Regions from separate parts of the Methylobacterium sp. P3_A11 genome, predicted to be linked through region 1. Evidence: predicted binding sites of a transcription regulator. Region 1 holds the regulator's gene; each other region holds the start of a gene.
The links. The regulator PhoB, encoded in region 1, activates phosphate uptake and scavenging genes when phosphate is short. The targets are predictions, from matches to a motif close to TGTCATNNANCTGTCAT.
Positions count from the first base shown of each region.

Region 2: AC1DXK_RS01900 (calcineurin-like phosphoesterase C-terminal domain-containing protein) is a predicted target of PhoB. The motif match lies at 3,383-3,399, and genes of this name have one in related genera.
Region 3: AC1DXK_RS12085 (inorganic phosphate transporter) is a predicted target of PhoB. The motif match lies at 3,751-3,767, and genes of this name have one in related genera.

Region 1 is NZ_JBFUGA010000010.1:67,385-73,433, reverse strand. It holds gene pstC (phosphate ABC transporter permease subunit PstC) at 1-140, shown strand, start outside; gene pstA (phosphate ABC transporter permease PstA) at 153-1,043, shown strand; gene pstB (phosphate ABC transporter ATP-binding protein PstB) at 1,066-1,881, shown strand; gene phoU (phosphate signaling complex protein PhoU) at 1,994-2,713, shown strand; gene phoB (phosphate regulon transcriptional regulator PhoB) at 2,861-3,556, shown strand; gene AC1DXK_RS05375 (protein-disulfide reductase DsbD family protein) at 3,739-5,916, opposite strand; gene AC1DXK_RS05370 (aminopeptidase P family protein) at 6,036-6,049, opposite strand, start outside.
Region 2 is NZ_JBFUGA010000003.1:96,431-102,479, forward strand. It holds gene AC1DXK_RS01880 (hypothetical protein) at 1-206, opposite strand, end outside; gene AC1DXK_RS01885 (copper chaperone PCu(A)C domain-containing protein) at 354-1,316, opposite strand; gene AC1DXK_RS01890 (hypothetical protein) at 1,359-1,745, opposite strand; gene AC1DXK_RS01895 (L,D-transpeptidase family protein) at 1,977-3,275, shown strand; gene AC1DXK_RS01900 (calcineurin-like phosphoesterase C-terminal domain-containing protein) at 3,485-5,140, shown strand; gene AC1DXK_RS01905 (type 1 glutamine amidotransferase domain-containing protein) at 5,183-5,761, opposite strand; gene AC1DXK_RS01910 (hypothetical protein) at 5,916-6,049, shown strand, end outside.
Region 3 is NZ_JBFUGA010000030.1:39,571-45,619, forward strand. It holds gene AC1DXK_RS12075 (ceramide glucosyltransferase) at 1-103, opposite strand, end outside; gene AC1DXK_RS12080 (autotransporter family protein) at 193-3,393, opposite strand; gene AC1DXK_RS12085 (inorganic phosphate transporter) at 3,819-5,447, shown strand; gene AC1DXK_RS12090 (hypothetical protein) at 5,649-5,894, opposite strand; gene AC1DXK_RS12095 (Ros/MucR family transcriptional regulator) at 5,898-6,049, opposite strand, start outside.

The sequences.
Region 1 (6,049 bases):
CGCGCATCGCCAACGAGTTCAACGAGGCGGACGGCCTTCAGCTCAACGCGCTGATGGCCCTGGGCTGCATCCTGTTCGTGATCACCTTCGTCGTGCTCATCATCGCACGGCTGCTGACCCGCCGCGTCAAGGCCGCCTGAGGAATTCGCGCGATGGACGCCACCAACACGATCGCCGCGACCGCCCAGCGCCGTCCCGGCCGGGTCCGCCGGGGGCGCCGCCTCGCCGACCGGACGCTGCGCATCGCCTGCACCGCCGCGACCCTGGTGGGCGCCCTGGTCCTGGGCTCGATCCTGGTGATGCTGATCGTCCAGGGCGTGCGCGGCTTCACGCCGACCCTGTTCACCAGCCCCACCCCGGGTCCCGGCTCCGAGGGTGGCGGCATCGCCAACGCCATCCTCGGGAGCCTCGTGCTGACCGGGATCGGCATCCTGATCGCCACCCCGGTGGGCGTCATGGCGGGGACCTTCCTGGCCGAGTACGGACGCGGCTCGAAGCTCGCGGCGCTGATCCGCTTCCTCAACGACATCCTGCTCTCGGCGCCGTCGATCCTGATCGGCCTGTTCGTCTACACGCTGATGGTGCGGCCGATGGGGACCTATTCGGGCTGGGCCGGCGGCGTGGCCCTCGCCATCATCGCCGTCCCGGTGATCGTGCGCACCACCGAGGACATGCTGCGCCTTGTCCCCGGCACCCTGCGGGAGGCGGGCGCGGCCCTCGGCGCACCACCCTCGACGGTGATCGTCAGCGTGACCTGGCGGGCGGCGTCCGCCGGCATCGTCACCGGGATCATCCTGGCGCTGGCGCGCATCGCCGGCGAGACCGCGCCGCTCCTGTTCACCGCCCTCAACAACAATTCCTGGTTCTCCGCCAACCTGATGGGCGGCGTCGCGAACCTGCCGGTGATGATCTACCAGTTCGCCCTCTCGCCCTACCCGAACTGGCAGGGCCTCGCCTGGGCGGGCGCGCTCCTCATCACCGCGACGATCCTGGCGCTGTCGATCATCGCGCGCCTCGTGATCAAGCCGCAGCCCACGCGCTGAGACCCCCTTCGAGGACACGACGATGAACGCCGCCTCCGCGATCCCCACGGTCGATCTGAACCGCAATCGCGCCGAAGAGGGCGGGCCTGTACGGATCGCCGTCAAGGGCCTGAACTTCTACTACGGGAGCTTCCACGGACTGAAGGACGTCAACATCAACTTCCACGACCGGCAGGTCACGGCGCTGATCGGGCCGTCCGGCTGCGGCAAGTCCACCCTTCTGCGCTGCTTCAACCGGATCTACAGCCTCTACCCGGAGCAGCGGGCCGAGGGCGAGATTCTGCTGGACGGCGAGAACATCCTCAGCCCCTCCGTCGATTTGAACGAGTTGCGCTCGCGCATCGGCATGGTGTTCCAGAAGCCGACGCCGTTCCCGATGTCGATCTACGACAACGTCGCCTTCGGCTTGCGCCTCTACGAGAAGCTGCCGAAATCCGAGCTGGACGGCCGGATCGAGGAATCCCTGCGCAAGGCCGCCCTGTGGGACGAGGTGAAGGACAAGCTGAAGCAGCAGGGCACCGGCCTGTCGGGCGGACAGCAGCAGCGCCTGTGCATCGCCCGCACGGTGGCGCAGCGCCCGGAGGTGATCCTGTTCGACGAGCCGACCTCGGCCCTCGACCCGATCTCCACCGGCCGCATCGAGGAGTTGATCGAGCAGCTGCGCGACGAGTTCACCATCGTGATCGTCACCCACAACATGCAGCAGGCGGCGCGCATCTCGCAGTTCACCGCCTTCATGTATCTGGGCCAGCTGGTCGAGTTCGGCCCGACCAACCGGATGTTCATGAACCCGACGGAGCGGCGCACGCAGGACTACATCACCGGCCGCTTCGGCTAGCCTGCCCGAACCCTCCGGCCCCGGGCACCGCCGCTCCACCTCCGGGGTCTGCCGGCGGATCGCCGTCCGCCCCCCGGAGCGCCGCCCCCGGGACACCATCGAAGGATCCACCATGCCCGGCCATATCGTCACCTCCTACGATACCGACTTGGAGAACCTGCGTCGCTCGATCTCGGAGATGGGCGGCGTGGCCGAGAAGATGACCGCGGAGGCGACCGACGCCCTCGTGCGCCGGGACGACACCCTCGCGCAGGCGGTGATCCTGGCCGACAAGCGCCTCGACGCCCTCCAGCGGGACATCGAGGAACGCGCGGTGCTGCTCATCGCCCGGCGCCAGCCCCTGGCGATCGACCTGCGCGAGACCATCTCGGCGATCCGCGTCTCCGGCGATCTCGAGCGGATCGGCGACCTCGCCAAGAACGTCGCCAAGCGGGTGGTGGCGATCTCCGATCAGGCGCCGGCACAGAAGATCGTTCTGGGCGTGCGCCACATGAGCGACCTCGCCGAGGGTCAGCTCAAGGACGTCCTCGACGCCTATGCGAGCCGGGACATCGAGGCAGCGCACGACGTCTGGGAGCGCGACGGCGAGATCGACGCCCTGTACAATTCCCTGTTCCGCGAACTCCTGACCTACATGATGGAAGATCCGCGCAACATCWCGTRCTGCACGCATCTCCTGTTCTGCGCCAAGAACGTCGAGCGCATCGGCGATCACACCACCAACATCGCCGAGACGATCCATTACCTCGCCACGGGCGAGACCCTGGCGGGCGACAGGCCGAAGAACGATGCCTCGAACTACGTGACGGTGGACGGTGTCCAGGCTCCGTGAGCACCCGGAATCGGGCCGTACGCCGCGGCTGGGGGCGCCGTCTCCTGTGGGGTGCCGCCAGAGAGGCCGTGCGTACGGATTGAGGCGGAGCGGTGCCTCCTGCACCATCCGCGGGGCCGCTGGTAGAACGGGTCATCAAACGTGAGCATGCAAGTCCTGATCGTCGAGGACGAGGAGGCGCTGACCACGCTGCTGCGCTACAATCTCGAGGCGGAAGGCTTCCTGGTTGACACGGCTGCCCGCGGCGACGACGCCGAATTGCTGCTGGCGGAGCGGATCCCGGACCTCGTCCTGCTCGACTGGATGCTGCCGGGCCTCTCAGGGATCGAGCTGTGCCGCCGGATCCGGGCGCGCCGGGAGACCGAGCGCCTGCCGGTGATCATGCTCACCGCCCGCGGCGAGGAGGGTGACCGGATCCGGGGGCTCGGCACGGGGGCCGACGACTATATCGTCAAGCCGTTCTCGGTACCGGAACTGCTCGCCCGGATCCGTGCGCTTCTGCGCCGGGCCAAGCCCGCCCACGTTTCGGACCGTCTGGCGGCGGGCGACCTGGAGCTCGACCGCACCGGCCACCGCGTCCGCCGCGGCGGCGAGGAGTTGCATCTCGGTCCGACCGAGTTCCGGCTGCTGGAATTCCTGATGCTGGCGCCGGGCCGGGTCTTCTCCCGGGAGCAGCTGCTCGACGGGGTCTGGGGTCACGACGTCTACATCGACGAGCGGACCGTAGACGTGCATGTCGGGCGCCTGCGCAAGGCCCTGAACGGGCCGCGCCAAGCGGACCCGATCCGGACGGTGCGCGGCTCCGGCTACGCCTTCGACGAGACCTTCTCCCTCGAAGCCTGAGGCGGCCCCACGGGCTGTCCGGATAGGACATCGCTCCGGCCGTTCCGTCATCACGAGCGCAGCGAAGTGACCCAGGGCATCGGGACGCCTGTGAGCGTGGCGCTGCTGGGTTGCTTCGCTCCGCTCGCAAAGACGGCGGGACGGGCGCGCGGATCTTCGAGCGGGCTAGGCCCCTCAAAGCCTCAGCGGGCCAGCGCCGCGCTCCGGCCCGACGCGGCCGGCACCGCCTCCAGCGCCGCGAGGACCGTGCCCTCGGTCAGGATCTGCGGCAGCACCTGGGGCTCCCCGGTGCCGCTGTAGAGCAGGTAGAGCGGCACGCCGCTGCGCCCGTGCTTCTCCAGGAGGCGGGTGATCTCGGGGTTCTGATTGGTCCAGTCGCCCTTCATGTAGGTCACACCGCGCTCGGCCATCGCGGAGCGTACGGCCTTGGTGTTGAGCGAGGTCGCCTCGTTCACCGCGCAGGTGATGCACCAGGCGGCGGTCATGTCCACGAAGACCGGGCGGTGCGCATCGATCAGGGCGGCGAGGCGTGCCTGGGTGAACGGCTCGACCCCGTCGGCGGCCTGCGCCGACGGCGCGATGCGGTCCCGCGGCAGGGTCACCGCGAGGGCGGCCCCGGCGAGCAGCGCGAGGGCCGCGGCGGACTGCGCGATCCGGCCGGCCGTGGGCGCGCCGGCACGTCCGTGCTCCCAGGCCCAGGCCGCGAAGCCGATCAGCACGAGGCCGATCAGTGCCGCCAGCAGACCCTGGGGATCGACCTGCTGTGCCAGCACCCAGATCAGCCACGCCACCGTTGCGTAGACCGGGAAGGCCAGGATCTCCTTGAGGGTCTCCATCCAGGCCCCCGGCCGCGGCAGCGCCCGCAGGGCCGGCGGCCAGAGCGTCAGCACCAGGAACGGCAGGGCGAGGCCGAGGCCGAGGCTCGCGAACACGGCGAGCGCCACCCCTGCGCTCTGGGTCAGCGCGAAGCCCACCGCGGAACCCATGAACGGTGCCGTGCAGGGCGTCGCCACGAGGGTCGCGAGGACGCCGGCGAAGAACGAGCCGCTCAGGCCGGCCCTTCGGGCGAGGCCGTCACCGATCCCGGCGAGGCCGCCGCCGACATGGACGACGCCCGACAGGCTCAGGCCCATCGCGAACAGCAGGTAGGCGAGGCCCGCGACCACGGCGGGCGATTGCAGCTGGAAACCCCAGCCGATGGCCGCGCCGCCGCCCTTCAGGGCGATCAGCAAGGCGGCGAGGGCCAGGAAACTGCCCACCACGCCCGCCGTGTAGGCGAAGCCGTGCAGGCGCAGCCGCGACCGGCTCTCGCCGGCATGCCGGACGAGGCTCAGCACCTTGATCGACAGCACCGGGAACACGCAGGGCATCAGGTTGAGGATCAGGCCGCCGAGGAAGGCGAAGGCGGCAGCCGTCGCAATCGTCAGGGCGTCGAGATCGGGACCGATCGCCGTTGTGGCCGCCGCCGGTGTGGTCGCCGCCGAGGCCGCCGGGGCCGCGGCGGCCTGGAGCACCGGCTCGTCGCCATACGCGAAGGCCAGGCGTCGCGTTCCGGAATCACCCAGCTCGTCGAGGGTCAGGACGCCGGGGAGCGTGCCGGGCGCCGGATCGGCCGGAGTGCTGCGGGCGAGGGTGAGGTGCAGGCCGGATTCGTCGACGGACATCACCTGCGCGGCGGCGTTGTCGATCGCCGTCTCGGCATAGGGAAAGTACGCGGCGTTCCGGATGGAATCCGGCCTGAGGCCGGTCGCGGCGAAATCGAGCCGGAGGGTGTCACCCTGGCTCGACACGCGGAGCGGCCAGAGTGCCGGCTTGGGCAGGGCGGCCCGGGCACGGTCGAACAGCGCCGCATTGGCCGGGTCCGGGTCGGCCTTGCCCACCGGCAGGGTGAGGGCCAGATCGGCCGAACCGGGGACACATTCGGTCTCGCAGACGAGGTAGGTGAGCTTCGCCCGGATCTGCACCGGATCCGCCGGGTCGAGGCTCGGCGGCGGCGTGACCGGAACGAGGAGCGTCACCTCGCCCTCGTAGCCGTAGTTCATCAGCGTCGCGATCGGGATGCGCTCCGGGGCGGGCCACCGGATCGCCCCGGGGTTGAAGCCCGCTGGCAGCGTCCAGGTGACCTCCGGCGGCAGGCCGGAATCACCCGGGTTCCGCCAGTAGACGTGCCAGCCGGGCTTGATCTGCATCCGCACCGCCAGCGTGAAAGGCTGCGCGCCGGCGACCGCGGCGGGCTCGGCCACGAGGCTCGACCGGACGAGGTCGGGGGGCGTGCGGAATCCCTGCGGGAGACCTTGGGCGGCAGCGGCCGAGAGGCCCGCGGTGCAGGCCAGGATCAGGATGGCGAGGCGGCGGATCATGCTGTCCCTTCGCGCGCAGGGCGGTCGCGGTTTCACGCGGGGCGTGTCCGGCCCAGGGCGGGCATTTTCACGATGCCGGGTCTTACCACGACCTGCGACCGGGGTCCTGCGCCGGTGCGTCACCCTTCCAGCG
Region 2 (6,049 bases), on a different contig from region 1:
GCGGCCATGCCGCCCAGGATGCCCTGGAGGGCGAGGGCGTACAGGGCGAGGACGGCGACGATCCGTGCGAGGGTCCGCGTCCGCAGCGCGACGGACGCCGTTCCAAGGCCGGACGACAGGGCGGGATCGCACGCGCGACGGATCCTAGAGTCTCCCGAATTCCGCGGCTGGTTCTCGCGCCCCGGCCGGGTCGATCGGCTCGGCAAGACGCTGCGCCCTATCGCCTGGGTCAGGCGCGATGCCCGAGCGGCGGCGGGCCGGGCATCCGCGCAGCCGCGAGAGCCCGGCGCCCCGGCGGCCCGGCTTCGTGCGATCGTCCCGTCCATGTCCGCCGGCCCGCGCCCGGGGGACCGCTAGTGCTGGTGCGGGCCGCCCGGGGCAGCGGCACCGATCGGCGCCACCGCGAAGGTTACTGGCACGGAGCCGGCCCGCTGGAAGGTCAGCGTCCCCGAGACGGTCTCGCCGGCCTTTGGCGCGGCGGTGAGGTCTTCGAACATCAGGTGGTAGCCGCCGGGCTTCAGCTCCACGGTCTCGCCGGGCTTGATCGTCAGGCCGTTCGAGACCGGCGCCATCTTCATGACGCCGCCCTCCATCGACATGGCGTGGATGTCGCTGCTCTTGGCAAAGGGCACCGTTGCGCCCGTGAGCGTGTCGGGCACGCTCCCGGTATTCGTGATGCGCACGTATCCGCCCGCGACCTTGGCGCCGTTCGGCGTGGCGCGGAGCCAGGGCGTCTCGATGGTCAGATCGCCGGCCTTCACGGACGCCGTGCCTGCGGGAGCCGCCATCGCCCCGCCCATCTGCGCGGCCTGGACGATGCGGAAGGCGGGGGCCGCCGCCTTCAGGTCATGGGCGTCCTGGCCGGGCTTCGGCACGTCGGTCCAGGAGTGGCTGCCTTCCGAGCAATCCTGCTGCACCGGAACATAGACCGTCGCGCCCGGCTCGAACGTGTCGGCGACCTGCGCAAGGAACGTGAACTCGTCGACCTGGTCGTCCGGCAGGGAGCCGCCGCTCCAGGTGATCGCGGTCACCCCCTCCGAGGCGGTGCCGTGGTGGGTCGTGTAGGTCCTGGCATAGGCGCCCCGCGTCGTCGCCAGCGTCCAGCCCGGCTTCGGCATCGGCTTGGCGCCGATCAGCCCTTCCGGAATGGTGACGCTCACCCGCGTGGTCGGCTTGCCGCCGCAACCATGCATGATCTGGACGACGCCGCGATACGCCGCGCCGGGGCTCGCCTGCTTGCGTTCCAGGACTGCGTGAGCCTGCGCCGCGGAGGCGAGCAGGCCGAGGCCGATGGCGGCCGAGACAAGGGTCTTCATGGGAATGCATCCGTCCTGAGTGATCCGAGGAAACGTGATCGCTCAGGCGGCGGGTGGGCCTCGCGGTGCCGCAAGGCCGTCGGGTGGCGCGCGGGCTCGGCGCCGGTCGGGCATGGTCCAATTTGGTTGGAACGCCGCCTCGGGATCCCACGCGAGGACGGCGGGAGCCGGCCGCGCCGGGAGCGCCGCCCCGGTGGCCTGCGCCGCCGTGCAGCAGTCGCCGTGGCCATGGGGCAGGGTCTTGCCGGGCTCGGCATCGCTCGCGGCATGCTGGGCGCACAGCCCGTCGGCCGCGGCCGGAACCGGCATCAGGCCGCCGAGGAAAGCCTGTAGCACGAAGGCGTAGAGGGCCAGCACGGCGATCGCCGCACGCAGGGATGCCGCGGCGGATCCGTCATGGCGCTGCCAAGTGGACGAGCCCGATCCCATGGTGCTCCCGCGCGTCGGCCGGCTCGGACCGCTATGGCTTCCCTGCCACACCCGAATGGTCCTGGCTGTTGCCGGGGTGCCGCACCCGAGCGCGGCGTGCGCTGCCGCACCGCGATGCCACAATCCGGCCCCTTCGATAGGGAGTCTTAACGCCAGACCGACACCGTGGCGACCGAGACGACCGCTCCCGCCACACTCTTCTAACGAACTCCGGACCAGAGCCAGCGACCGATGCGCATGAAGGCACCCAACCGGTTCACCACCCTCGTGAGTGTCGCGGCACTCAGCGCGCTGGGCCTCGGCGCCGCCGAAGCCCGCGACCAGGGCGGTTACGCCCAGGCCGAATGGGCGCAGGACTACGCGTCGCCCGCCGGCATGCAGGTGCAGCGCGAGACGGTGCCGATCCTCTCGCCCCAGACCGTGGCGGCCACCGAGCAGATGGCCGAGCGCTACAAGGACATCGTCTCCCGCGGCGGCTGGAAGCAGGTTTCCGGCGCCGACCATCTGCGGATCGGCTCCCGCGGACCGGCCGTGGCCGCCATCCGCCAGCGCCTGATCGTCACCGGCGACCTCGACCCGGCCGCCGGCGGCTCCGGCGTGTACGATTCCTACGTCGCGGCCGGCGTGAAGCGCTTCCAGGCCCGCCACGGTCTCAGCCAGACCGGCACCATGAGCCTCGCGACCCAGCAGGCCATGAACGTGCCCGCCGAGGTGCGCCTGCGCCAGCTCGAGACGAACGTCGTGCGCCTGCGCTCCTACTCGGGTGACCTCGGACGGCGCTTCGTGATCACCAACATCCCGGCGGCCCTGGTCGAGACCGTCGAGAACGGTCAGGTCGTCACGCTCCACGCCGCCGGCGTGGGCAAGATCGACCGCCAGTCGCCGATCATGAACACCAAGGCGACGCAGATCAATTTCAACCCGACCTGGACGGTCCCGGCTTCCATCGTGAAGAAGGACCTGATCCCGAAGATGCAGAAGGATCCGAACTACCTCACGGACAACAAGATCCGGATCCTGTCGAACGGCTCCGAGGTCTCGCCGAAGTCGGTGAACTGGTTCTCGGACGAGGGCACCCGCTACACCTACCGGCAGGATTCGGGCGCAGACTTCAACTCGATGGGCATCGTCCGCATCAACATCCCGAATCCATACGGCGTGTTCATGCACGATACGAACACCAAGGGCGTGTTCGGTGACGATTTCCGCTTCATCTCCTCGGGCTGCGTGCGCGTGCAGAACGTGCGCGAGTACATCACGTGGCTTCTGAAGGACACGCCCGGCTGGGGCCGTCAGCAGGTCGAGGAGGCGATCGAGAGCGGCAAGCGCATCGACGCCAACATCGCCCAGCCTGTCCCGGTCTACTGGACCTACATCACCGCCTGGTCGACTCCGGACGGCGTCGTCCAGTTCCGCGACGACATCTACAAGCGCGACGGCGTGAACGTCCCCTCGACCATCGGCGCGCCGACTCCGGTGGCGAGCGCCGAGCCGATGCCGCAATCCTTCGAGCCCGGCGACGAGGAGTGACCGGTCCGCGGCCGCGCCGGGTCTCCTAGCCGGTCGGCACCATCGAGGACCCTTATCGAGGCCCGCATCTCCGGCGAGATGCGGGCCTCGCGCGTTTGCGGCCCTGCTGTCATCCGACGGTCAACTCCGTCTGCTTGGCCGCTCCAGGTTCGCCCCGGTCGCCGACGCGGCATGGGGCGATGTGTGTCGAAGCCGTGCAGGAGCCGATCATGGCGCGCGATTCCCAGTCCGGAGGCCTCACCCGCCGGGACACCATGGCGGGCGCGGCCGCCCTCGGCCTCGTCGCCGGCCGTGCGTCCGCCCAGGAGGCTGCGGAGGCCACCGGTATCGTGTTCGGGATCGATGCGGCCGGCGTGGATCGGACGCCGCTGCCGGGCGTGCTGGTGTCCAACGGCCGCGAGGTCGTGCGCACGGACGATCGGGGCCGCTACCGCCTGCCGATGCCCGGCGACGGGACCGTCTTCGTGATCAAGCCGCCGGGCTACGCCCTGCCGCGCGACGCCGACAACGTGCCGCGCCATTCCTACATCCACCAGCCGGGCGGCACGCCCGCGGAACTGGATCTGCGCTATCGTGGGATCGCGCCCACCGGCCCGCTTCCGACCTCGATCGACTTCACCCTGACCCGCGTCGTCGAGCCGGCCGACTTCGACGTGCTGCTGTTCACCGACCCCCAACCCGAGAGCCGGCTCGAACTCGACCACGTCCGGGATACGGCGGTCGCCCGCGCCATGGCGATCCCGGCGGCGTTCGGGCTGACGACCGGCGACGTGTTGTTCGACGATCTGTCGCTCTACGGCCGCTCCAACCGGATCATCGGACGTATCAGCCTGCCCTGGTACAGCCTGCCGGGCAATCACGACCTCAACATGCAGGCGCCCGACGCCCATTACAGCCGCGAGACCTGGAAGCGGGTTTTCGGTGCGCCGACCTTCGCGTTCCGGCATGGGCGGGCGTGGTTCGTGATGCTCGACAACGTCGAGTGGCTTGGGCCGCCGGTGCCGGTCGGCGCCAACACCTATCGGGGCCGGGTCGGCGAGCGCAGCCTGGCCTTCCTGCAGAACCTCGTGGCCGAGATTCCCAGGGACGACCTGATCGTCCTCGCCATGCACATCCCGCTGCACACCGACACCGCGCCGGACGATCCCCGCAACACGACCACCGACCGCGCCGCGCTCCTCGATCTGCTCGCCGGCCGCAAGGTGCTGAGCCTCGCCGGCCACACCCACACCACCGAGCATCACTACCCGGCGGACGGACACCATCATCACGTCCTGACCGCGGTCTCGGGCTCGTGGTGGAGTGGTCCGGATACCCGCACGGGGATCCCCTCGGCCGACAGCCGCGACGGCACGCCGAACGGCTTCCATGTCCTGTCGATCCGCGGCACCGACTACACGACGCGCTACGTCGCCGCGCAGGGTCAGCCGGACGAGACGATGCGGATCCTGTTCGAGAGCGAGTTGCGGGCCGGCGCGCCGGAGGTGGTCCGGTGGACCCGGCCCCTGCAAGGCCTGCGGCCGCCGGTGCCGCAGGAGGCGCTGGCCGACACGACGCTCGTGGTCAACGTGTTCGACGGCGGACCGCGCACCAGTCTCGCCTTTCGGATCGGCGAGGCGGCGCCTCGACCCATGATGCGCACCCGGCGGCCGGACCCCTTCGTCAACGAACTGTTCGAACGCTATCCGGAGACGAAGAAGAGCTGGGTCAAGGCCACGCCCTCGACCCATATCTGGACAGCCCGTCTTCCGGACGACCTCGCGCCCGGCGCCCACCGCGTGACCGTCGAGGGCGCGGACGAGTACGGACGCTCGATCCGAGGATACACCGTGCTGGAAATCACCGGCGAGCGCGGCCGCGGCTGAGCGGATGTGACCGCACCGCGGCCGCGCCGCGCCGTGCCGGGCTCAGGCCGCCAGCTGCCGGGCGCCGTGGCCGCCTTCCTGGATCTCCTCGATCACCTTCGCGCAGAAGGCATCCAGGTCGCCGGGATTGCGGCTCGTGACGATGCCGTCGTCGGTCACGACCGCCTTGTCGTGCCAGCGGCCGCCCGCATTGATCACGTCAGTGCGGATCGAACCGAACGACGTCAGGTCGCGGCCCTTGGCCGCGCCTGTCTCGATCAGCAGCCAGGGGGCATGGCAGATCGCGGCCACGACCTTGCCGGAGGTGAGAAAGCTCCTGATCACCGCGAGCGCCTTCGGCTCGAGGCGCAGCTTGTCCGGATTGATCTGGCCGCCCGGTAGAACCAGCGCGTCGTAGGCCGACGGGTCGACCTGCTCAAGATCGGTATCGACCGCGACCTCCTTGCCCCAGTCGGTCTTGTCCCAGCCTCGGATCGTGCCCGTGCTCTGACGGGATTGCGGGGCGGCCACAGTGACCGTCGCGCCGGCCTGGGACAGTTTGGCCTGCGGAACGGTCAGTTCGCTCTCTTCGAAACCGTCCGTGGCGAGAATCAGGATCTTGGCTTGGCGGATGTTGGGCATGGTTGTCCTCCGGGTGGGGATTTGCCCGGCTAACGGAGGGCGGCTGTCTCCGTTCCTGCGGCCCTGAGCCGCCCGTCCGTGGCGGGAAACGGGATCGGAACCCCGAAGGAACGCCGTCCGTTGGTGACCATCCCGGACCATCAGGAGTCGTGCCATGGCCAATCCCGGCCTTCCCGAGCCCACGCCCGGCGATCTGCCGCCGCCCCCGCCCATTCCCGAGGAGGAGCCCGACATCGGCCCGACCGGACCACGCACGCCCTACCCGGTGAACGATCCCGGCATCGGCGA
Region 3 (6,049 bases), on a different contig from region 1:
CGGGCGCCCCGCCGAGGCGCCGGCCCGCGACCGCGATGCTGCCGATCTGGACGAGGGCCAGGAGCGCGCCGAGGGACAGGGCCGGCACCGTGGCGTCAATCATGCGGATCCCTCGAGCGAGAGGCGAGCGGTCCGGTCCGCTAGCGGCCGGACCGCGTCAGGCGTGTGACAGAGGCGGCCGCCGGGTGCTCCTCAGAACCGAAAGGTGAAGTTGCCCTTCACGGCCTGGTCCTGCGCCCGTGCGCCGGTCTGGCCCGTGTAGGCCACGCCCAGGCTCGCGTTCGGCGCCACCGCGAGGTCGAGTCCCACCTCCGCCACGAAGGCGTCCCGGTCGATCGGCACGCCCGCGCTCAGGAAAGCCGGCCCCGTGCCGAACCGCAGCAGCGCCGCCGGCACCACGTCCCCGAACGCCCGCCGGTAGCCCACCAGCCCGCGCGCCGCCACCGGCAGGCCCAGGCCCAGATCCAGGCTCGTCTGCGCCCGCACGCCCACGGTCGCCGCGCCGAGATCGTAGTCCCGCGCGAGACTCGTCAGCGCCGCGGCACCCCCGGCCTCCACGAAGGCGTCGCGCCGGATGCCGACATAGGCGGCGCCGACGAACGGCTCGACATAGGCCGCCGCGGGCTGAACCGCGATCGCGCCGGCTCCGTCCTGGGAGACCAGCACAGCCGCGGCCGGCGCGGCCAGCGGGATCTTCCAGCCGATCTCGCCGAAGCCCTGCACCGTGTGGCCGCCACCGTGCCCGGTCGGGGTGTCGGACAGGCCGTACAAGACCACGCGGCGGGTGCGCGTATCCGTATCGGCGTAGACTGCGCCGAGCCGCAGCGAGACCGACCCGACTTCATAGCCGCTGTAGACGCCGCCGAACCCGCTCTTGAGCGTGGCGCTTTCCAGACCGCCCGTGCCGCCGAGCCGGCCGGCGCTGTCGAGATACGCCTCGGTGTAGCCCCCGACCACGCCGAACCGCATTCCGCCCGGCAGGCGCAGGTCCGCGCCGGCGGCGAAGCCCGCGATCTGCCGGTTCAGGTCGGCCGCGTTGCCGCCGCCGTCGGCGGTGCCGAACGCCCCGAAGCCCTGGCCCCAGAGGCCGAAGACCTGCGGATCGAGGGTCCGGACCGGCACGGCCGCCACCACCGGCGGCCGGCCCGGCAGGTCGGCCGCGTAGGCGGACGGCAGGGTGCCGTAATCCAGGCCCGTGCCGGGGTTGCCCCAGCGCAGGCGGTCGAGCACCGCCTCGCGGACGAAGAACGCCGTCTCGTAGGCGGTGGACACGGTGCCGGCATGGATATCGCCCGCGAGCGCCCGGAAGCCGCCCGCCGCCTCGCCGGACGTGAACGCGACCGCCGCGTCGTAGAGCCGGCCGGAGCCGGACGCCTGGACGGCATTGGCCGCGGCCGCGCCGTTCCGGCTGGTGGCGCTGCTGGAGAACGCCACGTCGTTGCGGGTCAGCGTCAGGTCGACCGCGCCGGGCCGGTAGCGCAGGCCCGGGCTGAGGAAGGCGAGGTTGGCGGTCACGCCGGCGAACTGGCCCGACACGCCGCCGGCCGCGGAGAGGATGGTGTAGGTGGTGCGCGGGCTGTACGCGCCCGAGGCCGCCAGAACCTGTACGGTGCCCCCGGACAGGAAGGCGGCGCCCCCGGCGGCGATCCGGTCGGACTGGCCGGCGGCGTTGGCCTCGACCTGATAGATCGAACCCGGCGCGAAAGCGACGGCGCCGGTGACGGCCAGCGCGCCGATGGAATGGCCCGGCGCGACCGTGCCGCCCGGCAGGGCGCTGATGCCGCCCAGCGTGCCCGTGCCGCCGAGGAGGCCGCCGGCCCCCACGAAGGCGGTGCCCGCGATGGTGCCGTTGGCGTAGAGCGCGCCGCCCTGGCCGATGCCGACGTCGATGCCGAGACGGTCGCCGAGGTCCATCCGCAGGGTGCCGGTGACGGACCCGAAGTATCCGGCTGTCGCATAGAGGTCGATGCGGCTCCAGTAGCTGAGCGGGCTTCCGTAGAAGGCCGCGAGTGCGTTGGTCTCGGTGTTCACGAGGATCTGGTTGATGGTGCCCGTCGCGAGCTGGCCGTAGAGGCCGCCGTTCGGCGCGAGGGTCCGGGCCGCCGCGGTCGAGCCGCCGTACAGGGGCGCGAGCAGGATGGAGGCGTCCGGCCCGCCGGCGGGGGCCGCCTCGCGGGGCGCCTGGGCGAAGGACAGGGTCGGCAGGCCGTAGGTCAGGCGGCTCTGGTAGGCGGTCTGGTTGGCCGCGGAGGGCACGTAGGGGTTGCCCGCGCTGTTGGCGGCGCTGCCCGCGCAGGCCGCGACCGTGTTGCCGCACTGGGCCGCGAGATAGGCCTGGATCTGGCCCTGCGCCTGGACGAACTGGGTCGGCAGGTTGAGCGCCGTGCCGGTCACCGCGGCGTTGTTGATGTAGGCCGGGTTGGTGAACGCCTGGGCGAGGTCGTAGGTGGCCAGCGCCCGGCCGCCGATGATGTCGAGGGGATAGTGCACGCCCAGCGCGATGCGGCTGTTGGCGTAGTCGGCGGCCCGGGCCAGCATGCTCTGGTACTGCTGCGGCACCAGCATCGCGAGCAGGATGCCGTCGGTATAGGCGTAGGTGGTGTGCCCGCTCGGGAAGGACGGGTTGGTGGCGATGCCGTTGAGGGCCGACGGGTCGAAGACGTTGAACCGGGCCGGCGCCGCCTGGACGGGCCGCGAGGAGCCGTAGACGTCCTGTCCCGCCTGCGTGTTGGTCACGCTGTAGGCGAGGTCGTAGACGCTGTTGGTGGTGTTCGGCAGGCCGTTGGCGGTGGGCAGGCTGGAGCCGGCCGGGGGCACGGCCGGGACCGCTACGTAGCCGGCCGGGGTCACGCTCGGATTGTTGGCCGCGCCGTTGGCGAAGTAGTTCTTGGCGACGCCGAGGTTGTTCCCCGTGACGCTGTAGGCGCCCACCAGCAGGTTGACGACGCTGCCGAGGGGGCCGCTCGCCCCCTGCGCGACACCGCGCTGGTAGATCGGGCCGAGCTGGGCGCCGAGGCCGCCGACGAGCTGCTGCGGGACAAGGCCGTTGATCGGCGTCTGCCCCGGCAGGCCGCCCGCGAGGTTGGCAGCGACGCCGTAGGTGCCGAGCCCCACCGCGGAGAGGTTGTTGCTCGCCGAGCCGAGCAGGCTCTTGTCGCTGATCGCAAGTTCCTGCTGCGCCCGGCCGGCGCCGGTGTTGACCGCCGCCGATTGCGACAGGTTGAGCTGCAGCGTCTGCTGGCCGGTCGCACTCGAGTTGAGCAGAAGATACGGCGCCAGCAGACTGAGGACATTCACGTCCGAAGCCGTGGTGTTGACGGTCTGGGCCTGCGCCCCCGGACCGAACGCCGCGACCGCCAAGGCCGCGATCGAGACCCCGTATCGAACCAACATGTCGAGCCCCCGCACATCGCGACCCTTCGGCCTGCGGGCGGAAGCTTTAGCCAAGTATACCCACGATAATCTGTCATAATTCAGTCATACTTCTCAAGTTTTGCATCTGTATCTTCGTGGCAACAGGCGATAAACTTTGCCAACACAGATATCATCAAGTCCTAATCTTTGATTCAGCATGACTTCGATTGCCGGCCGTCAAGCCGGCGCGGCCGCGTCGACGGCCGGGCGAGCGCCGCCAAGGTCGATCCGCCCTGTCCCGGCCGAGCGGGGACGGTCCGGACGGATCGATCGGCGCGCGCCGGCAGCAGATCTCCGGGAGGCGAAAGCCGTTGTTGCCTGTCCGGGGAGCGCCGGCGTCACCGGCCCGTCATGGGCACCTCCTAATTCCCGGTTCCCATCGAGAAGGTGCTGCGCGAGGATTCATGTCCGATTCCGCCATGATGCCTTCGGGAGCGGCCGGACGGCGGTCCGCGGGCGGCCCGCGCCTCGATCACGGGATGCATCTCGGCGGGGTGGTCGCCTTCCTGCTCGTTCTGGTGGCGGGTCTCGGCTACGCGGTGGTGAGCCTCATCGCCGACATGAACGCCGTCGGCGAGGCACCCCTGGCCTACGGCGCCTTCGCGTTGCTCGGCCTCGCCCTGCTGATCGCGCTGGCGTTCGAGTTCGTGAACGGCTTCCACGACACCGCCAACGCGGTCGCCACGGTGATCTATACCCACTCGATGCCCCCGCTCGTCGCGGTGATCTGGTCGGGCTTCTTCAACTTCCTCGGCGTGATGCTGTCCTCGGGCGCCGTGGCCTACGCCATCGTGACGCTGCTGCCGGTCGAGCTGATCCTCAACGTCGGCTCGCATGCGGGCTACGCGATGATCTTCGCGCTCCTGCTGGCTGCGATCCTCTGGAATCTCGGGACCTGGGCCTTCGGCCTGCCCAACTCCTCATCCCACGCGCTGATCGGCTCGGTGCTCGGCGTCGGCCTCGCCAACCAGCTGATGAACGGCGGCGACGGCACCGCGGGCGTCGACTGGAACCAGGCGCTCAACGTCTTCAAAGCGCTGCTGTTCTCGCCGGTCTGCGGCTTCGTGCTCGCCGCGCTGCTGCTGCGCACGCTGAAATTCGCTGTGCGCCGCAAGGACCTCTACGAGGCGCCCAAGGGTGAGGCACCCCCGCCCCCGTGGATCCGCGGCCTGCTGATCCTCACCTGCACGCTGGTCTCGTTCTTCCACGGCGGCAACGATGGGCAGAAGGGCATGGGCCTGATCATGCTGATCCTGATCGGCGCCGCCCCGACCGCCTACGCGCTCAACCGCACCATGGCGGACGACACGACTCCCGCCTTCGTGCAGGCCTCGACGGCGGCGAGACAGGTCTTCTCCGCCCGCGCGCAGGGTGCACCGATGCCGGACGCCGCGGCGGCGCGCCGGACGGTGACGGAGGCGCTCAAGACCAAGGTGCTCGACACGCCGCCCGTCTACGCGGCGCTGGCGGCGCTCTCCGACGACATCGCCGCCAGCGTGAAGAATTACGGCGCGATCCGCACGGTGCCGGCCGCCCAGACCCAGAACCTGCGCAGCGACATGTATCTCGCCGCCGACGCGGTGCGGGTGCTCCCGAACGCCGGAGCCGGCTTCTCGGAGGCCGACAAGGCGACCCTGAAAGGCTATTCCGGCCTTCTCAACGACGGCACGCGCTACATCCCGGGCTGGGTGAAGGTCTGCGTCGCCCTGGCACTGGGCCTCGGCACCATGGTCGGCTGGAAGCGCATCGTCGTGACGGTGGGCGAGAAGATCGGCAAGATCCACCTGACCTACGCGCAGGGCGCCTCGGCCGAGATCGTCGCCGCCGGCACGATCGGGCTGGCCGAACTCTACGGCCTGCCGGTCTCGACCACACACATCCTGTCGTCCGGCGTCGCCGGCACGATGGCGGCCAACGGTTCGGGGCTGCAGATGGCCACCGTGCGCAACATGGCGCTCGCCTGGATCCTGACCCTGCCGGCGGCGATCACTCTCGCGGCCGTGCTGTTCTTCATCCTGCGCCACGTGTTCTGACGCCACGTGTTCTGACGCCAGGTGTTCTGACGCCAGGTGGTCTGACGCAAGGTGTTCTGACGCCACGTGTTCTGACGCCAGGTGTTCTGACGCCAGGTGGTCTGACGCAAGGTGTTCTGAGCGGCCGGACCGGAAGCCGAGCCCCGCGTGACGCGGAGCGGACGGTCTCCGGTCCGGCTCCCTGCGGCGCCCCCCGACGCCTCAGGAACTGGCCATGGCCCGCACGAAGGCCAGGCAGGTCCGGCGCGCCGCGGGATTGTCGATCGCCACGAAGGCCGTGACGAGGTCGGCGGCCTGGCTGATCGCCATCTCGGACCGGTCGGCGTCCGGGTAGAAGCTCGCCACCGGCACGTCGAGGATCCGGGCGATGCGGGTCAGGGCGTCCTGAGTTCCCGGCGAGGGCGCGGACGTCACCGGCATCCGGTCGTCGGATGAGTCCGGGGTCATCGCTCAGGCCGCCTTCTGGCCGAGCTGAATCGCCCTGGCGATCACCGACCGCCGCGCCGCGTAGCCCGGAGCAACCATCGGATAATCGGCCGGCAGGCCGTACTTGGCCCGGTAGCGCTCGGGCGTGAGCCCGTGCGCGGTGAGGTGGCGCTTCA